DNA from 2 places in the Prochlorococcus sp. MIT 1223 genome. Region 2 is predicted to be linked to the other one. Evidence: predicted binding sites of a transcription regulator. Region 2 holds the regulator's gene; the other holds the start of a gene.
The links. Region 2 encodes NtcA, which controls nitrogen genes in cyanobacteria. Its sites were predicted from a motif close to GTANCNNNNGNTAC; they were not measured.
Positions count from the first base shown of each region.

Region 1: SOI85_RS06060 (ferredoxin--nitrite reductase) is a predicted target of NtcA. The motif match lies at 5,899-5,912, and genes of this name have one in related genera.

Region 1 is NZ_CP139303.1:1,112,649-1,127,765, forward strand. Features, by position in the region: gene SOI85_RS06020 (hypothetical protein) at 1-7, opposite strand, end outside; gene SOI85_RS06025 (hypothetical protein) at 186-365, opposite strand; gene SOI85_RS06030 (hypothetical protein) at 713-1,018, shown strand; gene SOI85_RS06035 (hypothetical protein) at 1,036-1,311, shown strand; gene SOI85_RS06040 (HupE/UreJ family protein) at 1,382-2,014, opposite strand; cobalamin riboswitch at 2,025-2,172, opposite strand; gene SOI85_RS06045 (HEAT repeat domain-containing protein) at 2,286-3,023, opposite strand; gene SOI85_RS06050 (formate/nitrite transporter family protein) at 3,032-3,922, opposite strand; gene SOI85_RS06055 (ferredoxin--nitrite reductase) at 3,978-4,121, opposite strand; gene SOI85_RS06060 (ferredoxin--nitrite reductase) at 4,165-5,778, opposite strand; gene SOI85_RS06065 (CbiX/SirB N-terminal domain-containing protein) at 6,253-6,885, shown strand; gene cobA (uroporphyrinogen-III C-methyltransferase) at 6,882-7,697, shown strand; gene argJ (bifunctional glutamate N-acetyltransferase/amino-acid acetyltransferase ArgJ) at 7,823-9,064, opposite strand; gene coaE (dephospho-CoA kinase) at 9,108-9,728, shown strand; gene gatB (Asp-tRNA(Asn)/Glu-tRNA(Gln) amidotransferase subunit GatB) at 9,725-11,200, opposite strand; gene thiO (glycine oxidase ThiO) at 11,302-12,408, shown strand; gene ndk (nucleoside-diphosphate kinase) at 12,411-12,869, opposite strand; gene speA (biosynthetic arginine decarboxylase) at 13,015-14,967, shown strand; gene alaS (alanine--tRNA ligase) at 14,969-15,117, opposite strand, start outside.
Region 2 is NZ_CP139303.1:917,478-932,594, reverse strand. Features, by position in the region: gene SOI85_RS05045 (DUF565 domain-containing protein) at 197-538, shown strand; gene SOI85_RS05040 (aspartate carbamoyltransferase catalytic subunit) at 564-1,586, opposite strand; gene SOI85_RS05035 (DNA-3-methyladenine glycosylase) at 1,583-2,134, opposite strand; gene gatC (Asp-tRNA(Asn)/Glu-tRNA(Gln) amidotransferase subunit GatC) at 2,381-2,674, shown strand; gene crtR (beta-carotene hydroxylase) at 2,675-3,673, opposite strand; tRNA gene SOI85_RS05020 (tRNA-Leu) at 3,766-3,847, opposite strand; gene ileS (isoleucine--tRNA ligase) at 4,149-7,055, shown strand; gene SOI85_RS05010 (DUF3177 family protein) at 7,120-7,731, opposite strand; gene trmB (tRNA (guanosine(46)-N7)-methyltransferase TrmB) at 7,836-8,498, shown strand; gene SOI85_RS05000 (thioredoxin domain-containing protein) at 8,556-9,119, shown strand; gene thyX (FAD-dependent thymidylate synthase) at 9,123-9,755, opposite strand; gene dcd (dCTP deaminase) at 9,758-10,351, opposite strand; gene SOI85_RS04985 (cob(I)yrinic acid a,c-diamide adenosyltransferase) at 10,362-10,949, opposite strand; gene ntcA (global nitrogen regulator NtcA) at 11,227-11,967, shown strand; gene SOI85_RS04975 (DUF3084 domain-containing protein) at 12,031-13,011, shown strand; gene SOI85_RS04970 (resolvase) at 13,026-13,466, shown strand; gene SOI85_RS04965 (DUF3146 family protein) at 13,447-13,707, opposite strand; gene pth (aminoacyl-tRNA hydrolase) at 13,714-14,328, opposite strand; gene SOI85_RS04955 (TatA/E family twin arginine-targeting protein translocase) at 14,389-14,607, opposite strand; gene psbH (photosystem II reaction center phosphoprotein PsbH) at 14,639-14,842, opposite strand.

The DNA.
Region 1 (15,117 bases), 200 kb from region 2:
CAGTCATTGGAATTAGTTAAGTATATATACAACATTAGTAAAAATATGATCAAGAAGTAAAAAAATCCCCTTTTAAAGAAGCTTTTCTAATAATCATGAAAACTCTGTTCCTTGGCTATGCATCCAAGAAGATCGGGACCTGTTGGCTTAAGTATTATTACCTGTAGATTAATTGCCTGCAATATCTAATTATTTGGTCTTATGGTTTCAGACATCATAGGCAGTGGTTTATTAGTTATTTGAAATCTTGGTTTATTTAGAGTCTGCTTAAAACTACCAAAAACCATAAATATCAAAGGCGCAATAAAAGCAGTTGCAGCAATGAGAGCAAATACTTGAACGGGCTTTACCAAAGTTTTTTTCACTAATTGATCTCCACATTGGCCGCAGATCATTACTCCATCTCTACTCCGTTTATGAAACTGATAACGTGGTGAACAATAAGGGCAATAATATTGATGAATTAATTTCAAGAATCTTCTCTAACTTTAGACAATTAAAAAAATTATAGGATCTAGACAAAACTGAAGACAAGTCTAATAAGCTGTAAAGCTATTAAAAAGAAAAATAACCACATTAATGTCATTCCCAATTTGTTGTGAAATGATCCTTTCCTGTATTCAGATGGTCGAGAATCAAAACGCATTAAAAGTTTTATCCTTTTTTATATGATATAAGACTGTTGTATCGAGTACAAAAAAAAGCTAGTAGTGTGGCGAATAAAGATTTCTATAAAATATTCAAAGGCTTTAGAGATGAATATTATTGCTTAAATATAGTTCCAAGAAAAGAAATGGGACTTAGTAGAATAGAAATGGTAACCATTGTTTTTAAATACCAAAAGCTTTTGTCTTTGCTTACTCCTATTCAACAAGCAGGGTGTGAGAGGTCTTCGGACAAGAAATCAATGGATGTCATGGCCCATGGTAGATGTTTTGAATTATTGAAGGGTCCGATATGTTTCTTTGCAAAGAAACTATTTCTGGAAATCTCTAAACTAGCGTTCCTTTTAAACTAATGAATGAAGATGAACTAATGATTAAATACTCAACAGGAGAGATCCTCAATGAAAATGAAATAAACTACTTAGAAGATAAACTAATTATTTTAGTTAACGAAGTAAGATTATCCCATGCTCGACCTACAATCGCAAATGATCACATATGTAATTTTTTGGGGATAAGGAATGAATCATTTAAAATGAGTTGCATTGCAACTATCCTCGATAGAATTAAACCTATAGACAATAATATGTGTAGAGAACAACAGGTTTTTCATGTCCTTTTACAAGCTAAGTTTCTTTACTATTGATCTTCATTAACGAATAAATTTTAAGGCCTATAATGTTTCATTTCTTCTAACATCTCTTAAGTGCTAGAGATTATTGAATAAGAGCAACCCAAGAAAACGCAACTCCTATTCCTATCCAGATACCAGCAAAGACATTCTGTCGATTTACATCAAAACTATTTATCACTTTTTGAGATGCTGCAGTGACAAGTAGCAGTAAAGATCCTTGGCCAAGAAAAAGACCTACGAAATAACCTATCAGAGGAGTCGATTCAACCCCAACAATGGTGTTCCCCAGTAAATAGCCGTGTAAAGCAAACATTGGAAGGAGCCACTTTGAACTCAAAAAATTGAGAACAATGCAACCTTCTATGGCTAACGATAAAGAGACAATTGCCTCTATCCACGGAGTAAGCAAATAAGGTAAAGGCTGCAACTGCGCAAATGCACTTCCTCCTAAACCAAAAGCTAAAAGAGGTAAAACCCATCTCTTCGTACTTTTTAATCCCAATAAGGCAATACCTAACATAAAAAGCAAATGGTCTGGTCCAAGCAATGGATGTCCAACACCACTAACTAGAGATTGCCAAACTGACAGATCCGAACCATCTCCCATGCCGAAGGGATGATGGGCTAATCCTGGAGAAACTACAGCAATTAACAAAAAACAACAAGAAGCTAAAGCGAAAAGCAAATACTTACGCACAAAAAAAGTAAGAGTCATAGACCGATCCTCGTCGAATTTGAAATAAGGCGGGCATTCTGACTGATATCGATGAATTTCGATAGTTCACAGCTGCGGGACAGCAGCGGATTTACACCGCTTTTCCCCGTTACCTCCAATGGCTGATATCCATTAGAACCTATTAACATTAATCTAATACTTCTCATCCGAAAAAAAAGAAGATAAAGGTTAAATTAGAAATTAAATCCTTTGAAGTCAGTAGATTTGAGAACTAGATAGTATCATTAGCATTTGAAAATTTCTTCAGGAGTCAAATCATGCAGTCTAACGAAGAATTTATATGTTGATGTGAGATTTGTTTTTGCGCGATACTTCTATGAGTTTCACTCACGAATTGTTGTGATAATTTAGACAATGACTCTACACTTTGTATGGTTCCAATAGAGCCCAAAGCTATCAAAGCAGTTTCTACTATTTTGTCAGTCCCATTACGTGCAATTTGACTGATACAATCAATGATTTCAACTTCATCTCGACGCTGAAGTATTTTTATAACCTGTATAACTACTTCTTCTCGAAAATCATCTAACAAATCCACAACTATATCCAGTAGTTCATTTACAGTCAGCAAATGAGCTTTAAAACTTAGCAAATTTAAACCGGCTAAACGCATCTGCATTGAATTTTCACCTAAGATTCTTTTAAGTTCTTGCGTGGAAAGTATTGCACCCCAACAGGCGAGAGCTCTGACAAGAATAATGTTAGGTTTAGCTTGTTCTCTTAAAAGCTGCAACAAAAAGTTGCAGGCTCCTTCTTGATGACATAGACCTGCAGCATGTATTAACTCAGGTTGATTACCATAGACATCGATAAGCACCTTAATCACATCCCAACCTTCTTTCGCTAAAAGCCCTAATCGTTCTCCAATAGTCCAACGAAGTTCATCAGATAAATCTAATGAATAAACACCCTTTAACCAATCTGCTGATATTAAGGTGGATTTATTCGTATTAAACCTATCCCATATTTGAGTTTCTGTAATAATCATCTATCAAACTAACGTGCCCCTAGTTCCGCAGCCAATTCTCTTTCTAATTTCTCATCATGAACCTTAGGTAGAACATTACTCATTTTGGTTCTATGAGTGCTATAGAAAAGCATACCAATAAAGACCATCCCACCAACAATATTGCCTAGAGTTACTGGCAGAAAATTCCAAAAAATAACTTGGTTAAAGCCAACCCCTGAACCTAGTAAAGGTCCAGCTGTATGAAGAAACATATTCACTACTATATGTTCCATACCCATAGTTTGGAATGCGGTAATAGGAAGCCAACAAGCAAGGATTTTGCCAGGAACACTTTTACTAACTAAAGCCATTGTCACGCCAAGGCAAACCAACCAATTGGCAATAACACCCCGTAAAAAAGCTAAAAACAATCCTGTGCTACCTAATGCTTGATACTTAACCAAAACATTTGACTTATTTATAGCAATAATTTTTGCAGCGACTACAGCCCAACCTTTCCCTCCCGCCGCCGCAGCTAGCGGTTCAACAGTACCTGCACTAGTAAGGCTAATAGACAATAAAAGTGCAACAAGAGCTGTTCCAAGAAAATTACCTATCCACACCCATATCCAATTCCTAAACGTTGCTTGCCACGTACTTTTACCCGCCCAGGTTGCCATAGGTAACAGAGCAAAGTTACCAGTCACTAATTCCATTCCAAAAAGAACAATGCTTGCAAAACCAAAAGGGAATAGTACTGAGCCCAAAAAAGGCATACCTGATTGAATCCCTACAGTAATAGCAAGGCATGTAGCCAATCCAAGAATGGCACCGGAATAGAAGCCACGTAGCAATAAATTTTTGATACTTACATTAGATTTTTTCCCTCCTGCCATTATCATCCCATCTACTAATTCATTCGGCAGGACATAGTCCATCTGGGAAGGGTTTGATTGCATTTTGATTTGTAAATTGTTTTTTTGGTGAATACTTTTAGCCGCTTATACGATTCATTAATTTAGAAAAGAAATCCTGGCCTCCATTAACTTCCTTAATTGAAGGTTCATCATTGACTAAAGCAGAAATCCAATGAAAGAATGAAGAGAAAGAATTTTGTTTTTTTGATTTTGTATCCATGAGTTGAATAAAATAATTTTAAAGTTGAGAAGAAAGTAATTAACTAATCAGTACTAGCTTCTCCGAGTTCACTAAACCAATTCATAAAACGCGAAAAAAAATCATCATTATTTTGTAGCCTGGGTAATGCTTTATAATTATCAATCAAAAGTTGCTTAATAGTATCTTTCAATTCATAAATAGGAACTGATTTTTTATGTAATTTACCTACTTTATTAACTGGTCCTTGCATCCCGCCAATAGCAATATCAAATGCCTCAACTGTTTTGCCATGTTTGTCTTTGGTTCTTTTACCAGTCAAACCAATAGCTCCCATGTATGCCTGACCACAACTATTGGGACAACCGGTCCAATGAATCTTTAATTCCTCTGGCAGGATTAGCTCATTATCTAATTCTTCTGCGATTTTTTGAGCTTGATCTTTGGTGTTGACTAATGCAAATCCGCAATAAGTCTTCCCTGTACATGAGACAGTTCCAGCAGATACTTTACGAGGGTTTAAAGGGAATTTCCTTAGTAAATTATCATTTTTGAAATCAAATAGATTTTCCTCAGGAATATCAATAATGATTATATTTTGATCTTCAGTAAGTCGTAATTCTCCAGTCCCATACTTGTTAATAAGATCTGATAAATCTTGAAGATCATTCGATGTAAGCCTACCAACGGGAACATGAATACCAGCATAGAATTTACCTTCTTGCTTTTGATTATTAATACCAAAAAATGATCTAGGTTTCTTGCTAAAGTATGAACCTGGGTCTTCCTGAAGTTCTCCAAATTTCTCTTCTACTAAAGAACGAAATTTTTCAATCCCTATCTGATTTAAATAACTCCTAAACCTACCTTTTGGCCTTGCAGACCTTTCTCCATTATCTCTCCATATAGTTAAAATTATTTGAGTTAATTGACAAATTTGATCTTCTTGAATCCAAGCATTCAATGGAATCGCATAATCATTTAAAACAGAAGATAGAATACCTCCAACCCAGACACTAAAACCTAATTCTCCATTATTAAAAACTGGATGAAAAACTAAATCATTGTGTAAAAGAAAATTGTCACTTGCCCCTGCAACAGCTGTGTTCCACTTCCTTGGAAGATTGGAGAATTCTGGATTACCTTGACCATTTTTTGTTAGAAATTCATTTAACTTAAATGTATAAGGTCTGGTATCAATTACTTCTTCTGGATCTACTCCTGCCAAAGGATTACCTGTTACATTTCTTGGATTATCAAATCCTGATTGTATTGTTTCTATACCTGCCAATTTCAATCTTCTAAGTATTTCTGGCAGATCACTTATCAGAATCCCTCGCAGCTGTAAATTTTGCCTAGTGGTTATATCGCAGTTTCCATTCTCACCATATCTGGCAACAATTGAAGCTATGATACTTAGTTGGATTGAATTAAGAACGCCATTTGGTATTCTTAATCTCAACATAAACTTTCCTGGGGTCTTAGGTCTCCAGAACATTCCATACCATTTTAATCTTAATTGTAAGTCTGTTTTATCAATATTTTCCCAGCCTAGTCTTGCAAATTCCTCTAATTGACTACCTACTTCTAATCCATCTTTTTCATGCTTATCTTTTTCAATCTTATTTAATTTTTTATCTTTGAGATAATACTTTAAAGGTTTAGAAATTGTCGTCATTGATACATTTTTTTAGAAAGTAAATCTAATTGAATTTAAATTGAACACATCCAGTTAATTGAATGATCGATATTTAAAATCGAATTAGTATTATTAACTCTCATGGTGTGCATATCTTTTGTATCTGAAATTACAATTTATAAATTTTGATTAAAATAATTTTTTAGTATAAATGACTACCTAAAGCGGTACCTGTTTTTTGCTATTTACTAATCAACTTGATCAATGATATTGGCGTCCGATTTCACCAAAAGCTGTAATAGTTCCTCTTTTCAGCATTTCCCAGACGTGCTTCATCGCAGCCAGGTCTCTATGAAAAGTGGTCTTAAATTTTCGAGTTCTTTTCACTTTATGAATTCTCAAGTCACTAATTATAATGTTAATAGTATACATAGTTCCTCTATAATTTCTTCGTATAATAAAAACAAAACTAATTTTAGCTCAACATCTTTATCTAAAAAAAATCCGTTGCGAATGATACCAAAAATTAAGAATGTTAGTCCATTTCGAAGCTTGAGATTAATTATACATGGCTCATCAGGAGGTTATATCCACCCATTAGTAAATTACGTCATCAAACAAGTAGAATATCTTAGAGGGTCTAGTGTTGATCTAGAAGTACTCACACAAAAGAAACCTAAACATTCAAGATCTTCTTCTGTTCTAGTGGTTCCATTATTGTTACTGCCTGGCAAACATGTGCAACATGATATTCCTCAAATATGTAAACGTTTAAATCATGAAGGGATAAATACACAATTACTGCCTTTTTTAGGTTGCTGGTACCAATGGATTTCAATATTAAAATATTTCATTAATATTGAATCCCAAATCGGAAAACCTATACTACTTCATCATCCATTAAATAATAGTATTGGTTCAAGTTATTTAGAAAAGTTAAACAGAACATTAAAAATACCCATTGAGCCATGGAGCAAATGGAGTAAATTAAGAGAAAAAGAAGATCCAATATATACCCCAATTCCTTTTTCATTAACACCTAATAAAAATACAAAAAATTTAAGAACACATGACTCAATTTCATCTTTATTAGAAATTGATATCTTCTTATTTGGATTAATTAATATTTTGACTCACTTACCATGAAAAAAAACAATAATGGAACAATTTATTTAGTAGGAGCAGGTCCAGGAGATCCTGATTTACTAACAGTCAAAGCAAAAAGATTGCTAACTGAATGTGATGCCTTGGTTTATGACGCTTTAATACCAAAAGAATTTCTCAAATATACTCCTGATTCATGTAGACATTTTTTTGTTGGCAAAAGACGTGGTAACCATTCACTTGATCAAAAGCAAATCAACAAATTCTTAGTGGAAATATCAAAAGACCACAATTCTGTAGTGCGTCTTAAAGGTGGAGATCCTTTCTTGTTTGGTCGAGGGTGTGAAGAAGCAGAGTGGCTAATTAAACATAATATTCAGGTTCAAGTAGTACCTGGTATTACTTCAGGTATGGCGGCACCTACTTACATGGGAATTCCTTTAACACATAGGGAAACAGCATCGTCAGTTACATTCGTGACAGGTCATGAGGGAAAGGACAAAAAACATTCTTCAGTAAAGTGGCGTAGACTTGCAAACGCCTCAGATGGAATAGTCATTTATATGGGTATGCATAATCTTAATTACATTATTAATGAGCTGATTGCTGGTGGTTTAGATCCTGAAACGCCATCAGCCATAATTCATCAAGCGACGTTAGCCAATCAGCAATATATCAAAGCACCATTAAATAAACTTTTACTAAAACAGAGATATAGAGGTATAGAATCTCCTTCCATAATAGTAATTGGGAAAGTAATTACTCATCAAATTAAAAAATGTGCACCTGAACCTACAGGTTTGAATTTGTCTAAGCTAAATAATTTAATAGCGTTAAAAGCAAAGCTTATCTAATTTTTAAATTCGAAAGAAATTGTCTATCACGATCTGTATGCAATACATTCCAAAGTACTTTTACTTTGTAGTTACTCCTCTATCTAAATGTGCTTATATCCGCTGTCCTGTAATAGATCTTGAGCTTAAGTAGTATAATCTGCATTTATCCTTATATATTCCTCCGATAAGTCACAACCCCAAGCTACGGCCTCTCCTTTACCTTTGCCAACTTTAAGTCGAATTGTAATTGAATTATTCTGCAAATAATTATCGTTAAATTTCTCCTTCATATACTCTGAAACTTTAGAACGATCAAAAAGAATTGGTTCGCCTCTGCTAACTAATTGAAAAGATCCAATCCATAAATCAATTTCGTCGGATGATAATGGCACTCCTGCTCTTCCAGTAGCAGCTACAATCCTTCCCCAATTTGGATCATGTCCATTAATCGCTGTCTTAACTAATGAAGAACTAATAATTGTTCTGGCTATCAAGCGCGCATCTTCCGAAGTTTTACAACCTTCTACTTTAATCTCAAGCAAAGAATTTGCTCCTTCACCATCTCTAGCAATAGCTTTGGCTAAATGTTGAGATGTCTTGAGTAATCCCATTTCTATATGTTCTAGGAATTTATCTGCAACAGGTTCACCAGAAGAAAAGGCTAAAAAAGAATCATTAGTACTTGTATCTCCATCAACGCTAATTGCATTAAAAGAAGAGTTCACAACTCGTTGGATCATTGTCGACCATAAATCAAAAGATACACCAACATCACAAGTTAAGTATGCAAGCATCGTTGCCATATTGGGGTGAATCATACCTGAACCTTTTGCCATACCTCCGATTCGGACTCGTCTGCCATCTACAAATGATTCATAGGCTATTTGTTTATCAACAAGATCTGTTGTAAGAATTGCTTGAGCAGCATTATTACCACCAGAATCATCTAAACTAGAAACAAGTTTTTCCAATCCATTTAATAATTTTTGCATAGGTATTGCTTCGCCTATGACACCTGTCGAACACATCAAAACTTGCGAAGTAGGTAAACCTAAGTGATCTGACAAATCATTAATAGCTCTATAAGAGTCAATAAATGCTTGTTTACCTATACAAGCATTGGCTTGACCAGAGTTAATAAGAACAGCTCTAACTTTACCTGCGCATTCTTTAAGCTTTTGTTGACAAATATCTACACATGCAGCACGAATTGAAGATTGCGTAAAAGTGCCTGCACAAATAGCATCCTTTGGAGCCAAGAGTAGGGCTAAGTCTAATTTACCAGAGCTTTTTAAACCAGATTTTATTCCAGCAGCTCTATATCCTAACGGACTAGTTATACCTCCACTAATAGGAGACCATAATGATGGGGGGGAAGGAGTCACAACCTTCAAGAACAAACTTCATTAATACTCATCGTGATCCATTATGGAAAAGTTTCAAGAAGAAATTGACATCCCTAAATGTATAGGAGACCAAAGGCGTATTGGCATCACAGGTGGTATAGCCAGTGGTAAAAGTACTATTGGAAGTTATCTAGAGAAAATTAAAAATCTTCCAATTTTAGATGCTGATGTTTTTTCAAGAGAAGCTCTCAAGCCAGGAACTAATGCTTATCACTCGGTAATTCAAAGATATAAAACAGGAGTTCTCAAAAACAAACTTATAGATAGAAAAGTACTTTCTAAGATTATCTTTAATGATGCAAATGAGCGATTATGGTTAGAAAGTCTTATTCATCCGATAATTTACAATAAGTTTTCAGAGGCAATACAATGTCATCAACAATCAAAAATCCTAATAATGATAGTGCCATTATTATTAGAAGCAAATTTCACAGATTTATGTACCGAAGTATGGGTAGTTAATTGTTCTAAAGAGCAACAATTAAAAAGACTTATAACGAGAGATAGTTTAAATAAAGATGAAGCCATTAAAAAAATAGAGGCCCAATGGCCATTGGAAAAAAAAATAAAATTTGCTAATTTTGTTATTGATAATTCTTCTGAATCAAACGTATGGAAGGAACAAATAGACAATTTAATTTAAGATGAGAGCTTCTTGCTTAATATTTGATTAGCCTTTTTGGGATCGGCTTTACCTTTTGTTTCTTTCATTAACTGACCAATAAAAAATCCTTGCAGTTTTGTCTTTCCTTCACGGAATGCTTGCACTTCATCAGGATGATTAATCAAGATTCTATCAATAATCTCTGCAAGAAGATCGGAATCACTAATCATTCCTAGTCCACGTTTATCAACTATCTCTAAAGGAGATCCACCTTGATTCATTAATTCAGGCAAGATATCTTTTGCGATCTTGCCACTAATCTGCCCGTTAATTATCATCTTAACCATTTCAGCCAGTTGATCTGCTTTAAAAGGAAGGTCTTCAAAGCTCTGCTTAGTTGCTTTTAAATGAGCTGAAATATCGCCAGTAATCCAATTACATGCTGCTTTAGGTTCAGCACCAGCTGCTACAGCATTTTCGAAATAAATAGCCATACCAGATTCATCAGTTAACACTCGAGCGTCATACATTGAAAGGGCATATTCTTTGGCATACCGATATCTTTTAGCGGATGGCAACTCAGGTAATTCAGAAGACCACAGTTGAAGCAATTCTTTTGTGATCTCAATAGGTCCCAAATCAGGATCAGGAAAATAACGATAATCACTACTACCCTCTTTTGACCTCATGCTCTTAGTTAATTGCTTACTTTCATCCCAAAGACGTGTTTCTTGAATCACTGATTCTCCAGCTTCATACGCTTTAATTTGTCGTTCTATCTCATATTCACAAGCTTTCTGAATAGCCGAAAAAGAATTCATATTCTTTATTTCTACCTTTGTCCCAAAAGGAGCTGTGGAACTAGGCCTCACTGAAATATTAACGTCACATCTCAAAGAGCCTTCTTGCATATTCCCATCAGATACGCCTAAATATCTAACAATTCTTCTTATTTCTGCAGCATACTCTGACGCTTCTCTCCCAGTTCTAAGATCAGGCTTACTAACTATTTCTGCTAGAGCAACCCCAGCTCGATTGTAATCAACAAGAGAATGTGTAGAACCTGCTAATCGATCACTTCCGGCATGGACTAATTTGCCTGCATCTTCTTCCATATGAAGACGCTCAATGCCTATTTTTTTTATATAGGTTTCTTTCCCTTTTTCAGCAACTTCAACTTCAATCCAACCATTCTCAGCTATTGGCTCATCAAATTGAGAAATCTGATAATTTTTTGGTAAATCAGGATAAAAATATTGTTTCCTATCAAATTTACTGTGCTCAGCAATGTGTAAATTTAAAGCTAAGGATGCTTTAACTGCATACTCCAATACTTTCTCATTCAAAACAGGGAGAGTTCCTGGCAATCCACAAACAACAGGATCAATATGAGTGTTAGGCTCATCACCAAAATTAGTAGATGCTGAAGTAAATATCTTGCTATTAGTTCCTAATTGAACATGTGTTTCCAATCCAATAACAGGCTGCCATGCACTATTGGTTTCAGACATTAATTTTGACTTAGATGCTTAAATCTTATGGAATCAAGGTCCATTCAGGCTATATATGCTGAACTTAAACAAAACAAAACGCTACTTTCATACCCAATAAGATGGGGGTTCATTCAACAGACCAGTTACTAATTATTGGTGGTGGCTTAATGGGACTTTCTGTCGCTCATAGCCTTGCCAAGAAAGGAAAGAAGGTGATTATTTTTAGCCGAAGAAGGAATGAAGCTGCAGGCTTTGTAGCAGCGGGAATGCTTGCTCCTCATGCCGAAGGACTAACAGGACAGATGCTTAAACTAGGTAAATTAAGTCTTCAGCTTCAATCTAATTGGGTTGCAACAATTGAAAAAGATAGTGGTTTAGATTGTGGTTTAAGGAATTGTGGAATAGTTGTTCCATTTAGAAATTTTGCAGAAAGAGATAAATATCCAACTGCTCAATACGGAGAATTATTAGATCGAAATGCACTATTAAAGGAAGCCCCAGGCTTACATCCTCAATGGAAAAGCGGAATTATTTTTCATCAAGATGGTCAAATTGATAATCGACGTCTTTTAATGCGAGCACTTGAAAAAGCTTGCTTTGAATTAGGTGTGCAATTCCAAGAAGGGGTAAAAGTTCTCAAGTTAATTAATAGCTCTAAAGGATTTGAAGGTGTTCAAATTCAAAATGCAGAAGGAAAAATTAAATCTATTCATAGTAAAGAAGGTGTTTTATGTAGTGGTGCATGGGCAAAAGAATTACTCACAGACCTCCCAATATTTCCAGTAAAAGGACAAATGTTATCTATTCAAGGGCCTAGAAATGCACTTAAAAGAGTAATTTTTGGGCCAGGAACTTATTTAGTCCCTCGTCAAGACGGGTTAATTATTGTAGGAGCCACAAGTGAAAAAAATGCTGGATTCGATGAAGGATTAACTCCAATTGGTCAAACCCAATTACAAGAGGGCATTAGCTCTCTTCTTCCAAAAGCAAGTAATTGGCCACATATGGAACGCTGGTGGGGATTTCGACCCTGCACGCCTGATCAAAAGCCAATTCTAGGAGTTTCATCTATCAAAGGCCTCTGGCTGGCAACTGGCCACTATCGTAACGGGGTCTTGTTGTCAGCTATTACTTCATATCTTTTGCAAAAAATTATTTGCAACGAGAATCTAAATACAGAGGAAAAAGAAATTTTGAAAACTTTTAAATGGGATAGATTTCAATAATATTATTCTTCCTTTCTCCATATTTGATCTGCTGGTGTCCAATCAGCAAGTTCAGAGCTTTCAAACCACAATGCAATCTCAAAATTTGCAGTATCTAGTCCATCTGAACCATGAATTACATTTCGACCAATATTTACGGCCAAGTCACCACGAATAGTGCCAGGTTCAGCTTCTAAAGGTTTCGTTGCTCCTATTAACTTTCTTGCACTAGATATAACACCATCTCCCTCCCAAACCATTGCAACCACAGGGCCACTTGTAATGAAAGCGACTAGATCAGAGAAAAAAGGACGATCTTTATGAACCCCATAATGTTTTGAAGCCAATTGCGTGCTTGGTACTACTTGCTTAAGTCCTATTAATTTAAATCCTTTGCGTTCAAACCGTCCCAAAATCTCTCCAACCAAACCACGTTGAACCCCATCAGGCTTAATCGCAATAAAAGTTCTTTCAGCAGACATAGAATCAAAAGGCCAGAATGAGGCTATCGTCATCTTCTGACCACCCACTTGGCAAGCAAAATCTGACAAGAAATACAAGTTTTCTTAGATTTTGTCTAATAATTAAACAGCCAAATCATTATTTCAAACACAACTCTTTACTCTCTTGAACAAAGAAGGACTTACTTCTGAAGATACATGGAATGTTTCCCACAGCTCATCGTTATACGGGCTAAATCGTTGGGGTGAAAAATATTTTTCAATTAATTCACTAGGAAATATCGTTGTAAAGCCAAAAGGAGAAAATGGAGAAACACTTGATCTCTTTGAACTGGTGAAAGAATTAGAAGGAAGAAATCTTAAATTGCCTTTATTAATTAGGTTTGATGACATTCTAGAAGATAGGATAAAAAGTATAAATACAGCATTTGAGCAAGCAATAAAAAAATATAAATATGAAGGCATCTACCAAGGTGTCTATCCTGTCAAATGCAACCAACAGCAACAGGTTGTTGAAACGTTGATGAAATATGGACGACCATGGAATTTAGGATTGGAAGCCGGAAGCAAAGCCGAGCTCTTAATCGCTTTATCTTTGATTAGTGATCCAAAAGCTCTTTTAATTTGCAATGGATATAAAGATAAGAGGTATATAGAAACAAGTATTCTCGCTAGACAGCTAGGTCAGCAACCTATATTAGTTATCGAACAAGCAGATGAAGTAGAACGAATAATAAAAGCGAGTAAAGAGCTAGGTGCTGCACCCTTAATAGGTATTAGAGGGAAACTTTCAACTCAAAGTAATGGCAAATGGGGGGAGTCTATTGGAGATAAATCAAAATTTGGACTTTCTATTCCAGAAATATTGCAAACTGTGGAATCTCTCAAACAGGCGAACCTCCTTCACGAGTTAAGACTTTTACATTTCCATGTAGGAAGTCAAATCAATGACATAGCTATTTTTAAGGATGCTTTGCAAGAAGCAGGGCAAATCTATATCGAACTAAATAAATTAGGTGCACCTATGGGATACCTCGATGTAGGCGGTGGCCTTGGAATCGACTATGACGGGAGTCAAACGTCGACTGCAGCATCAACAAATTATTCTCTCCAAAATTATGCTAATGACGTAGTGGCAACTATTCAGGAGTGCTGCCTCGGTCGTGATGTAAGTCCACCCAATTTAATTAGTGAAAGTGGTAGAGCAATAACTAGCCATTTTTCTGTACTTATTTTTAATATCCTTAGTGAAAGCAAAGTACCGTCAAATGTTCCTTCAAAGCCTGATAGTCAAGAATGTCTCATCATTAAGAATCTAAGAGAAACACTCAATTCAATAAATGACTTTTCAGATAGCTCAAAAGTAAAGATAACTCAACTCCAAGAAGCCTGGACTGATGCTCTGAAATTCAAAGAAGATTCATTGGCTGCGTTTCGACTTGGTTATATGAGTATTTTAGAAAGATCCACTGCAGAGCAATTAACCTGGGCATGTGCAAAGTCATTAATTAGAGAAGTTGAAAAAATAAATGGTCAAATCATTCCAAAAGAATTACAAGGTTTAAATTACTATCTTGCAAGAACATATTATGCAAATCTTTCTATTTTTCGATCTGCACCAGACACATGGGCCATTAATCAACTTTTCCCAATTATGCCAATTCATAGACTCAGGGAAAAACCAACAAACTTAGGAGATTTTGCTGATTTAACTTGTGATTCAGATGGAAAGCTATCAAGCTTTATAAATAATGGTCAAGTAAAGCCTTTGTTAGAACTACATGAGTTAAAAGCCGATGAAAGTTATTTAATAGGAATGTTTTTAGGAGGTGCATATCAAGAAGTAATGGGTAACTCTCATAATCTTTTTGGAAGCACTAATACTGCACATATTCGCTTATCTAATGAACGTAGCTATAAAGTAAATCATGTTATTCGAGCCGACAGTAAAGCCGATCTATTAGAGGCTATGGAACATAATCCTAAGCTTGTTCTAGAAAGACTAAGAATAGCTAGTGAGTTGGCAATTCAGGAACGCAGGTTAAGCATCAACGATGCACAACGGCTAATGGAGCATATCGAAATTAGTCTAAGAGAAAGCACATACCTTCAAGAGTAAATCATTCAAACAAGGCAATCAAATTCTGCCTTGCATTGTCTAATGCCAAAGATAATGACTTGGCATCACGTCCACCCGCTTGTGCAATATTAGGCCTACCACCACCACCACCACCGCAATCTCTAGCAATTGGCCCAATAAATTTTCCTG
Region 2 (15,117 bases):
TAATCTTAATCATAATTACTTGAGGCTAAAGGTCTTTGAATAAAAAAGAAAAGAGATCAATTAATGAATCAAAAACAGAACATCTGTTTAGATAATTGAGTTATGTTCTCCAAAAATTTATGGAAATTAACCAAAAATAATTTTAAAGCATCCTTGACCAATCTTTTTCTTTATTTAATTCTTTATCTTTATTGATATGACAAAGAAACTTCAACCTACAAATTTACATAAGACCTTTTGGATGGCCCTCGAAAGACTAAGTGATTGGGGGCGAAATCCATGGAGACGATATTCATTATACTTGATTATTTTTCTTTCAGGATTCTTTCTAGGATCTTCATTGGGAATGATTAATGGAACCTTGGCATTAATGGATCCGGTAGGTGCTTTTATAGTAGTTATAATTATTGAGATAATGGTTAGGCTAAGAAGACAGTTTGACTCTAAAAGAAAGTCTTTAATTATTTTAAATATGATGGATATGTTGAGAATGGGATTGATATATGGACTATTTATGGAAGGGTTTAAGCTTTTATAGAAAGCAGGACTAAAATACTTTTTTACTACTCCGTTAACTTTCTGTTTGTAAGTAAGTAAAGCAGCGCCATCCTTATGGGAATTCCATTTCTAACTTGCTGGTTAATCAAACTTATTGAATTATCTTGAATAACTTCACTACTAATCTCGATCCCTCGATTTACTGGACCAGGATGCATTACAGGTATTTTTCTTCGGCAATATTTAAGATTCTCATGAGTTATCCCATAGTCAAAATAATATCTATTTATATCTGTAATAAGACTTTTTTTCATCCTCTCCTTCTGGAGCCTTAATGTCATTACTGCATCCACATCTTTTAAACAATCTTTTAAAGATCTTTCAATAGAAATATTGCCTCGTTTATTAATTGGGTCTTTTTTTATTCCGGGTGGTGGAGAATCTATAAATTGTACGAAATCATCTGGTAATAGATTTTGAGGACCACATAAAATGACATTTGCTTCACATGCAGTTAGTGCCCACAAGTTTGAACGGGCCACTCGCGAATGAAGGATGTCCCCTACGATTGCTATATTTTTGCCTGAAAGTGATTTGGTGCTGGGTTCATTTGGATTAAAAAAACTTGCAAGGGTAAATAAATCAAGTAAACCTTGGCTTGGGTGGCTGTGAAGACCATCCCCTGCATTAAGTATCGAAGTATTTAGTCCTTCTTGATCTATATAACTAGCAATTTCTGCTGAGATGTTAGATAAATTGTGGCGAATAACTAAAACATCTGCTCCCATAGACATATATGTAATTGCTGTGTCAAGAGGACTTTCTCCTTTGGTTAAAGCACTGCTCTGGGGAGCAAAGTTTTGAACGTCTGCTGACAGTTTTTTAGCTGCTAATTCAAAGCTACTTCTTGTGCGGGTACTGGGTTCGAAAAATAAAGTGGTTATTAATTTACCTTGCAATGCAGGCAGCTTTCTTGTTCCTGTTTCAGGAAGAGATCTGAATCGATCAGCAAGTGCAATAACTGTTGAATAATCTTCCAGAGAGAAACTTGCAAGATCTAAAACATGTTTATGTGCCCAATTATTCATAGCCCATCAAGATGTGTCGGGTACCAAGACAATTCCTTAGGAGGCACTCTGTCTCCTTTTTCTCGTTTGCTTACGCTTCTACTGGATTGCAAATACCATCTCCATTTTAATTGCTTAGCTTTTGATATGCCCACCCTTGTTGTTTCTATTATTTTTTGCATGCTTATGGAAGCTGTTTTCTCTGCAAGCCATATATTATTCTCTACTGATATAGGTAAATTGTCATGGGTTTTGTTTAAGCCGAATTTTTTTGCTAACAATCCTGGCCCAGATGCTATTCGCTCATTCTCTCCTGGTATGGAGATAGCTCGCAATAAAACCCCATTAGCCCAATTTGCTTTTTCGGTCACTATATTTACGCAATAATGTGACCCATAAGTTAGATATACATATAATCTCCCTGGGAGTCCAAACAAGGTTTCATTAGCGGAGGTCCTTTTTTTAAAACCGTGACATGCAGGCTCCTCTTGAGAATATGCTTCTGTTTCTACTATCACACCCCATAGAAGTGATCCATTAGATGCTTTTTTGATTAATCTGCATCCAATTAAATCAGGCGCAACTAAATTTGCTGGGCGCTTAAAAAAATCTTCAGATAATAATTTCTGATCTATTTTGATAAAAGAACGAAGATTTACCTTAATAATAAATTACTATCTTCAAAGTTAATTTGTATTTCTAGAAGTAATAATAAAATCTTAAGCTGAATTTAGTATAATTTATATATACAAAATTTTTCCAAGGCTAATCTAAAGAGTAGTCTTGGAAATTAAAAAAATTATTTTATCTAGTTAATGACAAACATTTCTTCTGATGATGTACGTAAAGTCGCTCAATTAGCTCGTATTGATTTGAAAGATGAAGAGATAGATATTTATTCTCAGCAATTAGAGAGCATTCTTGGATATATAGAGCAACTTGAAAGAATTGATACCAATGATGTTCAGCCAACTACCCGTGCAGTTGAAGTTGTAAATGTCTTGAGAAAAGATATTGTTGAGCCTACTCAAGTTAGGGAAGAATTGATCGATTTGGCTCCATGCAGAGAGGCAGATTACTTTCGTGTTCCTCAAATATTATCTGATTAGTTACTTGCCTTTAGCTATAGGAATAATGGCTGTTGAATGAATAAGGCTAATAAATTTTTTCCTCAAATTTTTATTAGGAATTATCTTAGCAATATTTCTCATCTTACTTCTATTTCTTTTGTGGCTTCTAATACCGAGAACTATGTCATACAAGAAATTAAATCCATCTTTACTTGATTCAAAAATTCCCATTCTTTGTGGAGAACCTTTTGAATCTAATAATGGTTTGGTCACTTCATAAGCTGGTTTGTACTCAAACCAAGGAATTGAAGGCCACAAATGATGAACTAAATGATAGTTTTGGCCCATAATTAACCAATTCATCGTTTTACTAGGATAAACTCTCGCATTTTTCCAGCGATTGCGAGACAAGAAAGGTCTATGTGGTAGATAATCAAAGAAAATCCCTAATGTTACTCCAACCATTAAGGCTGGTCCAAACCATAAATTATATATAATATTCATAAAATTAAATTTAAGTCCAGCCAAAACAATTGATATAAATAAACCTCTCTCTATTCCCCATTGCATTAATTCATAACGTCGCCAGAGCTTTCTTTCGAAAAAGAAGTATTCGTGATAAAAGAATCTTGGTGCAATTAACCAAACAGGGCCAAAAGTACTGACAATATGATCTGGATCGTTTTTGGGGTCATTTACGTATTTGTGATGCTCTAAATGAACTCTGGTAAAGACAGGAAAGCTAAATCCAAGAAGAATTGCAGCTCCATGCCCCATAGCTTGATTGATCCAACGATTTGGGTGAGCAGCGTTATGGCAGGCGTCATGAATTACTGTGCCTTCCATATGAAGAGCAAGAAAAGCTAAGCCGACCAACAGCGGTAATGGCCATTCACCTCTATACCATTCCCATATGCTTAATCCTGCTAGTAAATAACCTCCAATAAACAAAAAGACAGTGATGTTCCATTCGCTGGGAGGGTCCAGGAACTCCTGTAGTTCTTTTTGCCAGTCAATGGAGGACTTCAATTTTTTTATACTATGCTGGACTAGTTTTCGCTAAGTCTTGATTTATTGCCATTCAACATTAGAGCAATAAAGATAAAGACCTTACCAGTGTAAGAAATTTATGCCCACCGGGAGACTTGAACTCCCACGACCTAAGTCACTGGTACCTAAAACCAGCGCGTCTACCAATTCCGCCAGGTGGGCAATGGATTTCAAGGAATTGTAATTGAAGACTTACCCTTATTGGCCATTATTTTCCGATTTTTTTTGGTTGTGAGATTTCTTGGTTTTGACTTTTAGCTAGACTCAGTGTCCCTAAGGCAATTATTTACAAATTTCTAATTTGTTACGTTTGGACTTAAAGACGAAGTTTCCTCAAATTTTATTAGTTGAGAACATTTATTTATTTTAATCTTGGCGAGATGCAATATAGGCTTTGAAGATTTTTGCAAATCAGTTTAATTTTGAAAATAGTCCCTCCTAGGACTCATAATCATTTTAATTAATTATCAACGTGACTAAGGATAAAAAAAAGGACGAAACTATAATTACGTCCTACAAGGAAACCCTAAATCTGTTGAAGACAAATTTTGGGATGAGGGCTAATTCCACTATTCGAGAGCCTGAGCTCCAGGCTTTTTGGAGTGATCACGGAATTGATCTAGAGCTTGGCAGGAATAATAAAGGTGCTGTATTTACATTGCATGATGGACCTCCATATGCAAATGGGAAGCTTCATATGGGGCATGCTCTTAACAAAGTACTTAAGGACATAATCAATAAATTTCAAATTCTGCAAGGGAAAAGAGTTAACTTTGTTCCTGGTTGGGATTGTCATGGTCTTCCAATTGAATTAAAGGTACTTCAGACGCTTGATCAAGAACAAAGAAAAAATTTAACTCCTCTAAAACTTAGAAAAAAGGCAGCCAGCTATGCAAGAAAACAGGTCGCCAGTCAAATGTCAGGATTTAGGAGATGGGGTATTTGGGCAGATTGGCAAAACCCTTATCTAACTCTGGATAAAAAATATGAGGCGGCTCAAATAAAATTATTTGGTGAGATGGCGCTTAAGGGATATATCTATAGAGGACTTAAGCCTGTTCATTGGAGTCCTAGTTCTAGAACTGCTTTAGCTGAAGCGGAACTGGAATATCCAGAAGGTCATATTAGCCCAAGTGTGTATTTAACTTTTGAAGTAGTCAAACTTCCTGAGCAACTAATCAAGGAATTAATTAAACAGGGTTTAGACTCTGCGTTATTAAATAACAAATCTATAAAAGTTGCTGTTTGGACAACTACACCATGGACTCTTCCTGCAAATTTAGCAATTGGAGTTAATGAAAAACTAGATTACACATTTGCTTCATATGGAAAGAGTCAAATAATTATATTAGCTTCATCATTGCTTTCAAAAGTTTCTGAAATTACTCAAATAAAATTTCTTGAAGAAGCGAAAGTAAAAGGTTCTCTATTAGAAGGAATTTTATATAAACATCCTTTGTTTGATAGGAATAGTCCCGTAGTCATTGCAGGCGACTATATAAATATAGACTCAGGCACTGGACTTGTTCATACTGCTCCTGGCCATGGTGTTGATGACTTTAATACAGGGCTTAAATATAACTTGCCAATACTTTGCCCTGTAAATGAAAGTGGCATTTTCACTGAAGAAGCTGGTGAATTTGCAGGCTTAAATGTTTTGAAAGATGCTAATTCAGTAATTATCAAGTCCCTTGAAGAAACTGGCGCTTTATTAAAACAGGTCCCTTATGAACATAAGTACCCATATGATTGGAGAACAAAGAAACCTACAATTTTTAGGGCAACTGAACAATGGTTTGCCTCAGTGGAAGGATTTCGTGAAAATGCTTTAGAGTCTATAGATTCAGTTGATTGGCTACCAAATTCAGGGAGAAATAGGATTACTTCAATGGTTAAAGATAGAGGTGATTGGTGTATATCTAGACAAAGAACTTGGGGAGTTCCAATACCAGTTTTCTATGAGAGAAATGGAAGTAATGTTCTTTTAAATGAAGAAACATTGAATCATATAGAGACATTATTTGCTGACCATGGTGCTGATATTTGGTGGGAAAAAAATGAATCAGATCTTTTACCACCTTCATATAAGAATGAGGCATCTAGATGGATTAAGGGCACAGATACTATGGATGTATGGTTCGACTCAGGATCAAGTTGGAAAGCTATATGTTGTCAGAACAATGGATTGAATTACCCTGCTGATTTATATCTAGAAGGTTCAGACCAGCATAGAGGATGGTTTCAATCTTCCCTACTTACTTCGGTTGCAGTGAATAATCAAGCTCCTTATAAAAGAGTTTTAACTCATGGCTTTGCTTTAGATGAAAATGGGAGAAAAATGAGCAAATCTTTAGGCAATATTGTTGATCCATTAATTATAATTAACGGTGGTTCTAATCAAAAAAAAGAACCACCATTCGGAGCTGATGTTTTAAGACTTTGGGTTAGCTCTGTAGATTATTCGGTTGATGTGCCGATAGGATCAAATATTTTGAAGCAATTATCTGATGTATATAGAAAAATTAGAAATACTTCTAGGTACTTATTGGGAAACTTGCATGATTTTGATCCTCATAAAAATGAAATTAATATTAATGAATTACCTCTTATAGACCAATGGATGCTTCATAGAACTGGTGAAGTTATAGATGAAGTAACAAGTGCATTTGAAAATTATGAATTTTCAAAATTTTTCCAGACAATTCAAAGTTTTTGTGTCGTTGATTTGTCTAACTTTTACTTAGATATTGCGAAGGATCGACTTTATATTAGTGCACCAAATGATAGGACTAGAAGGACTTGTCAGACAGTTTTGTCCTTAATTATTGAAAGGCTTGCTGGAATGATCGCTCCTGTTTTACCCCATATGGCTGAAGATATATGGCAAAATATCCCTTATGACACAAAAGTAGAATCTGTCTTTAAAAATGGATGGCCTAAAGTACCAAATATATGGGTAAACGATTCCCTAACTCAACCAATTTCTTATTTAAGGAATTTAAGAAGTGAAGTCAATAGAGGGTTAGAAGAATGTAGAGTTAGTAATAACATTGGATCCTCACTTGAGGCGTCATTACGTATTGAAATTAGAGATAGTTATCTTGCTGAGGCTATGAATTGGCTAGATAAATCATCTTTTAAAGAAGTAGATAATTTGCGTGACTGGTTGCTTGTCTCTTCTTTGCAGATAGATGGAGAACCTTGGGCAGAAACATTTGTAATTATAGAAAATGATACTTGCCTTTTGGAGATATCAAAAGCCAGAGGTTCGAAATGTGACAGATGTTGGCATTTTGAGAATGATATTGGTAAGGATCTTAAACATCCAAAACTATGTTCTAGGTGCTTGGAAATAATAAATAGATTGTAATTAATATAAGATAAATAAAACTATCTTAATAACAAACTTAATTCTCATATGATCTTTTATTTGATTAAAATTCACCAGCTATTCTTCCATGTTTAGGTAGTCTAATTAGGAGCCATTGTATTAAGCCAATTATATAAATAATTAAAGCTAAATAACCTATAACACCAGCTAAAGATTGACTCCAGCTACCTCCAAAAAGAAATCTTAGGATGATTTTATTTGTTTCATGTAAACTTTGAGGTCCTATAATCCAAGCATTACAAAATGATTGGTCTATAACTTGAAAACATTTTAAACTTAATGAATTTAAGGCAACATATAATATTCCCAAGAAGCTTAATCCCCATCTCCAAACCTTTGTAGCAAGAGGTAAAGGTTTCCAGAGAGGCATTTCTCCAATCTCTTCATTAAGGTCGACCCAAAACCATATTGAGACTATGCTTAAGATTAGAGAGAAAAAAGAAGCTATATATCCAATTGGTTGATTACTAGTTAATAAAAGAATACTTATGAAAATTAAACTTGAAACCTTCCAATATATTGAGAGCAATCTTGAAATCGCTTGTTCTTTTTTAATAGATGACCATATTAAAAGGACTAAAGGTAGTCCGAATGCAAAGGTGGCTGCAAGCCTATAGGCTAGCCAAACTAAAGTTCTGTATTGGATCTCAGTCAAGGTGGCTTTACTCAAAAATAGTTCATCATTAATTGTTATACCGCTTTTTGGTCATTATTTGTTTATTCTTCTTTTAAAAGGAATGTTAAAAATTTTTTTCCATAATGCGGCAGCATGTAAACCCTCTTAGTAGATTTTTTCAATTACCGATAGAGATACCTCAAGTAAAGGATCTCTTTGCGAATATTGATTTGCCAATTCATCTAGACATTGGTTGTGCAAAAGGTCGCTTTCTTCTAGACCTTGCTTCTCTAGATACCACTTGGAATTACTTAGGTATAGAGATTCGCAATAAACTAGTCTTATCCGCGAAAAAAGATAAGGATAGATTGAAGTTGGCTAACTTAAACTTCTCATATTGTAATGCAAATGTAAGCTTAGAAAAATGGCTTAATACACTTAACCATGGGAACCTGAGAAGAGTCTCGATTCAATTCCCAGATCCTTGGTTTAAAAGAAGGCATTATAAGAGAAGAGTCCTGCAGCCTAGTTTACTTTTATCACTAATTAAATCCTTTAAGCCTGGGGCCGAACTCTTTCTTCAAAGTGATGTGTTTTCTGTTATTAAACCAATGATAGATTTAGTTGATTCCAGTCAATGCTTTACTCGCGAACCATTGAATGATTTTGAATGGCTGGATGAAAACCCTTTTTCTGTTGTTACTGAACGTGAGCATTATGCAATGGCTAATCAACTCAAGATTTACAGGGTTTTGTATAGAAGGAATGCTAATGACATAAATTTAAGCGGAATATTCAAAAGGTAATTTAATTATTAAATCGATTATTTAAGATATAATTTGGAAATATTATATTTTCTTCTTATGCCGAAAAGTATTAGCTCAGAATCTATAACTAATCTCCAAAAAATAATCTTAACTATATCGACCCTGTCTTTGATAATAATTTTATTATTTCTTAGAGGGAATTTAAATTCTCAAGCCCCTTTAAATCAGTTAGCAGAAAAATCTATGGAACCTATGCAAGCAATTAATAATGAAAAGCCAACAGTTTTTGAGTTTTATGCAGATTGGTGTGAAGTTTGTAAGAAAATGGCACCCTCTATGTTCAATATAGAAAAGAATTACTCTGATAGGGTTAACTTTGTCTTATTGAATGTGGATAATCCAAGGTGGGGAGAACTTATAGATAAATATGAGGTCAATGGAGTTCCACAGTTAACTTTCCTAGATAAGGATGCTAAAGTTATATATGTATCAAAAGGTTTGCAGTCAGAAGAGCAAATTAATAAATCAATTAATTATTTGTTAAATGAAAGAATACCTAGTAAAAACATTACAAATAACAATCAAAATTCAATTCAATCAAATATAAAATTAGCTATAAAAAACAATCAAGACTCAATAAAACCAAGAAGTCATGGTTGATTATTACCAATTCATAGCTGAAGAAACTGTAGGGAATTGTTTGATGAAAATATTTTTACATTCTTCAGCTATCTTCATATGTTCTTTCTGTGTTCCATGCGCAGTTCTTAATGAAATATAGTGTATCCATGATCGACAGGAACCTGTCATGTATATTCTTGTTGGGGTAGCAAGTGGCAGAACAAATCGTGCACACTCTTTGGCAATTCCTGAATTAAGCATTTCCTCGTAAAGACTTTTATTTAATTCAAATTGCTCTTTGATTTTATTTTCGAATTTTCGGATAACATCTACAGATAAGTCAGAGGTTGAGTTTTGCCTATTTTTTACATCTTGTCGCCTTAATTCTGGTATTGGTATTTCTCCTAACTGCGTACTATCTGAATATCTCTGAGAGAATTCCTGAAATGTGAATGAACGATGTCTGAGAATCTGAGCAGCTATTCCACGATTAGTTTCTATTTGCAAAGTCATATAAGATTGCTCAAAAACACTCCAATGTTCATGGGTAATACAATATTTAATTAACTTCTCAAAATTATCATTACTTTGATTACTTGGATTGCTTACTCTTGCTATATAAGCCATAGTTTTTTCTGCATCTGGCGTTGCTGTTATAAATTCAACTATTTTCATAATTAAACTTTAGCAAGTGTTACTTTTTCAGGTTGATGCTGATATTTTCCTTTGCGGTCACTATAAGTTGTTTGGCATGGGTCTCCTTCAAAAAAAAGTAGTTGGCAAATACCTTCATTTGCATAAACCCTACAATCAGCACCTGAACTATTACTAAATTCAAGTGTTAAATGTCCTTCCCAACTTGCTTCTGCTGGAGTCGTATTGACAATAATTCCTAGGCGAGCATATGTACTTTTACCAAGACAAATGACTGTTATATTTTCCGGAACTTTCATTTTTTCTAGAGCTACACCTAGTCCATATGAATGGGCAGGAAGAATAAAATATTCACCATCTTTATCTTTATGAAGAGTTGTAGTTTCTAAATTGTCTGGATTAAATTTTTTCGGATTCATTACTGTTCCAGGAATATGACGAAAAATTAGAAACTCTTTGGCTGAAAGCCGAAGGTCATATCCATAAGAAGAACATCCAAAACTTAGAACAGGATTTTTATTTTCTTCTGGGTTTAGATGCCGAATTAACTTTTCTTGAAAGGGAATCAGCATTCCTGCATCTGCTTGTTGCTTTATCCAGAGATCGTTTTTGAGCATTATTTGAAGTTCAACGAAGTTCAGTTACTTGGTCGGCCATTGCCAGGACTTCTTCTGGTATTGAAGGTCCTGTCAGAATTAAATCTGTTTCGGCTGGCCGTCCTTTCAGAGTAGAAATTAAATCACTTTTTTCTATATAACCTAATGAAGTTGCCATACCTATTTCATCTAGTACTAATCGATTGATTGCTTTTGAAGATAAACTCTCCTTACATCTCTCCCATACATTTCCTATTGCTTTGCGAATATCGGTTTCCTTTTGGGTTGATGTATTCTCCTTTTTATTGTTCAAGCAGAAAGGTAAATCTGGTCTTATCCACGTTAGTCCGCCACAAAGATTAATTCCTTGATTAGGCCCTTGATTTACTCCTCCTTTTAGAAATTGAGCTATTAGTACATTGCTTCCTAATCCAGCTGCTCTTATGGCCTCGCTTAATACTATTGAGAAACTTCCTCTAAAAGAAGCGGTATGAATTTGTAATTGTCCTTGCGGGACAACTAAATGTAAAGGGAATTTACTAGATACTTGATGTACTGGTTGCAATCCAACAGCCCTGCTATCTGAGTAATCCTTTATGTCCCAAAGGCTTGAAGTCATTTATTCACTGAAAAGTCAGTCATGATTTTCAATCTAGCGTTGTTGCTCTGTATAACAACTTTTTTAACACTATAGGTAGTGCTCTTGAGAAGTGAGTGCAGAAAATTACTATGAATCAAATGAAACCTGTGTCTGAAAGGCGTGGATTACTTTTTCTGCAAATCTTTTTGCTGAATTTGTTTAACTTGATTCCTTTTCACTAAGACTTAAAAAAGTACTCATAGCTACATATGCTTTTGGAGTGTCAAATTAATCTCCATGCATTGGCTTTGTCGCTATGGTTACCCCCCTAAGAGGCTTTAGTCGCTCAAATCAGACGAAATTGAGAAATCACTACTCGGTTAATTCTTCTAATGTAGATGGCTCATTAACTAAAGCCACACTTTTTGAAGTAATTAAATCTCTTGAAGGAGCTTGTACAGAGATTGTTGATAGATCTAAAACAATTTTTTTCCCAGGAGATCCTGCCGAAAGGGTGTACTTAATCAAACGCGGTGCGGTTAGATTATCTAGAGTTTATGAATCAGGTGAGGAAATAACCGTAGCTTTGCTTAGGGAAAATAGTTTATTCGGAGTTTTATCCCTTATTACAGGTCATCGCTCAGACCGTTTTTACCATGCTGTTGCTTTTACAAGAGTGGAGATGATTACAGCTCCAGCTACATCTGTTAGGAAAGCTATTGAAGAAGATACTGCTGTAGGACTACTTTTGTTGCAAGGTTTATCAAGCAGAATCTTGCAAACAGAGACGATGATAGAAACTTTGACTCATAGAGACATGTCTTCACGATTGGTAAGTTTCCTTTTAGTCCTTTGCAGAGATTTTGGAATGCCTGGAGAGAAAGGCATCACCATTGACTTAAGACTTTCTCATCAGGCAATTGCGGAAGCAATTGGCTCGACTCGAGTAACAATTACAAGATTGTTAGGAGATTTACGAAATTCAGGACTTTTACAAATTGATCGTAAGAAAATTACGGTATTTGATCCCATTGCCCTTGCAAAACGTTTCAACTGAAACCCATTAGTGTCAAAATATAGTTCTAGTTTGTCTTTCTGATAAACCAATTTTGATTTTTCCGTGACAGGTTGGCTCCTAATTATTTCTTTGTTAATTCTTGGTGGACTCCTGTCGACTCTAGGGGACTTACTTGGAAGTCGTATTGGTAAGGCAAGACTAAGTCTCTTTAAGTTAAGGCCTAGAAGAACAGCTGTATTTATAACTGTTATTACAGGCAGTTTGATTAGTGCTATCTCACTAAGTCTTATGTTATTGGTTAGTAGGGAACTGAGAGTAGGATTATTTGAATTAAAAGATCTCCAATCTAAATTACAGAATAATAGAGAAGATCTATTAGCCTTACAAAATGAAAGACAAACCTTAGAAGATAGAATTGTTAATGGTGAAAAAGTATTAAAGCAAGTTGAGAATAATTTCATTGCACTTAGAAGAGGTGATGTAGTGATAAGCAGTGGTCAGTCTTTGGCAAGTTCTGTTATTTCTATAAAAGATACAGATCAAATTCAGAAAAAAATAGAGAATCTTCTTCAAATCGCCAATTATTACTCTTATTTAAAAATAAAGCCAGGAGAAAAGCCTGATAAAAGAATATTATTAATTAGGAAAGATCATATAAAAAAATTAGAGCAAATAATAAGAAAAAGAGGAAGTTGGTTGGTTCATATTCGTTCAGCTGACAATGTCTTAAAGGGTGAGGATTATATATATGCTTTCCCTGAGGTTATCCAGAACTCCAAAATTGTTCTTAAGGATGAAATCATAGCAAGTATAAACTTGGATTTGAAAGAGATAAATACTGAAGATGACTTTACTTCAAATCTTAAGATCCTTCTTTCTTCAACCTTGGCGGAGGTAAAGAGAAGGGGGTCTCTTAGTTCTGAAATTAAAATCAATCCAACTCAGATAAACAAAATTTCTAAAAGCATACTTCTAAGAGAAAAGGTAAAACTCAAATTGAATGCTGTATCTGTAAATAATAGTTTTACTGCTGATCCAATATCAATAAAATTGATGGTTAATGATAAATTAAATGAAAATTAGCTTCAACTTCTAAGATGTCGAGATTGATAGCAATAGACCCAGGTAAGCACAAATGTGGATTAGTCTTAGTAAATCAATCTCTGCAAAGTGTTATTGATGCAAAAGTTGCAAGGACAGCATCAACTATCCATTTAATTAATTCCTGGGAAAGTGAAGCTTCAGTTGATTTAATAATTATTGGGAATGGGACAAGTAGTAATTCTTTAAACTTAGAAATTAATTCAGAATTGAATATTCCAACTATTTTCCAAGAAGAAAAAAATACTACCTTAAGGGCGAGAGATAGATACTGGGACATTTGGCCTAAAAATTTTTTTCTTCGTCTATTACCAGATGGTATGGTACTACCATCTGAGAATTTAGATGCTTTAGCAGCATTGATTTTGGCTGAAGACTTTTTGAATGTAAAGTTAACCTGGTCAGTGCAAACTAGTTTTAAAATTTGGCCCGAATAGTAAACATATAACTTCCTCCCGGTTCCAATTTGTAATCGTCTTTCACTAAAAATCGCTCAAGAGAGTCTTTAATTAAAGCCCTTCCTAGAGGAGGCTTGATAATTAGCTCTCCAGTCCCAAATTTCCAAATAAAGCTCCATTCGAAATTACTTGCTGAAACTTTACCTTTTATAGATTTCTTAGAGAAATTTTGACACTCTACACATACATAAGCAGTAGTTAAAGGCTTTTTTTTTGACATATGACTTTATATTATTAATTCGTTTTTATATGAATTAATTTCATTGCTAGCTCTTTCTAAACCCACTTCTTTTATTAAATCTAAACTGGCCAATATTTTTTTAATTACTTCTTCAACCACCAGTAATTCAGTTGAACTAAATGAACCTAAAACATGTTCACATGTTTTTACTTTTCGTTCTATGGGATTTAATGATGGAGCGCCAATACCAATTCTTAATCTACAAAAATCTTCAGTCTTTAAATGCGAGATAGTACTCTTTAAACCTTTATGGCCACCTGAACCACCTTTATTTCTAATCCTTAGTTTCCCTAAGGGTAGATCCATATCATCAACAATTATTATGACTTGATTAATCTCTATATCAAACCAACAAATGGCTGCATTTATTGATCTCCCGCTTTCATTCATATAAGTACTAGGTAGCAATAACCGTTGCTTAGTATCTCCGATTCCTATTTCTGCAATTCTTCCAAAAACTTTTTTAGATTCTTTGAATTCAACTGATTGTTGTGCTGCAAGTCTTTCTAATGCCATGAAACCTATATTATGGCGAGTTTGTTTATATTTTGAGCCTGGGTTACCTAAGCCTACTAATAGTTTGAAGCCAATTTCGCTCATTAAAATATCTTCACTTGCTTTTGCTTGTGATTAATTTTATTTTGCATTAGCAGATTCTGTTTATTGTTTACTTTCTTCTTCTGTTTCATTGTTTAAATCATCTGTTTCATTCATTGCTTTTTGAATCTCACTTTCAAATTCTGATGAGGCTGCTTGTAGGCCTTTAAGAGTTTTTCCTAAAGTTTTTCCAAGCTCAGGCAATCGCTTTGGACCAAAAACGATCAATGCTATAGCAGCAACAACTGCTATCTCAGGCAGGCCAATGCCAAAGACATTCATTAAAGCAACCTCATCTGAAATTTAAATTTAGTTAGTTCACTCCATTCCAATCAACTGTAAATCCTTGCAGAACCAGTGATTGATTGTAAATCTGTAGCATTATTACTAAGAAAACAAGTAGAAGAACACCAATAAGGGCCATAACTGGTGCCGCGCCAAATCCTGGCACAACCTTGCCTTGTCCAGAATTGCCTATTGATTTGAGAAGGCTTCCTATAGCAGTTTTCTGTCCCATGTCGAAGCTTTGTCCTCTTTTAGAGTTTGAATTTTATTATTGTATGGGACCTTTCGTACAACCGACGACCATTTTATAAACACTTATTCAATTGTTTTGGTTTGCTTCTATGAAATGATTCCTTTTCAACTATAAGAATTACTGGAAATCAAACCATAGACTGGTTTTTATCAAGAATTTTGGAGTGCATTTAGATGCTTAAACTTTTTCAAAGGAAACATTTCAATCCATTCCAATTCAAGGATGTGTAACACCTTTTTTACTCTGCGTCAAAA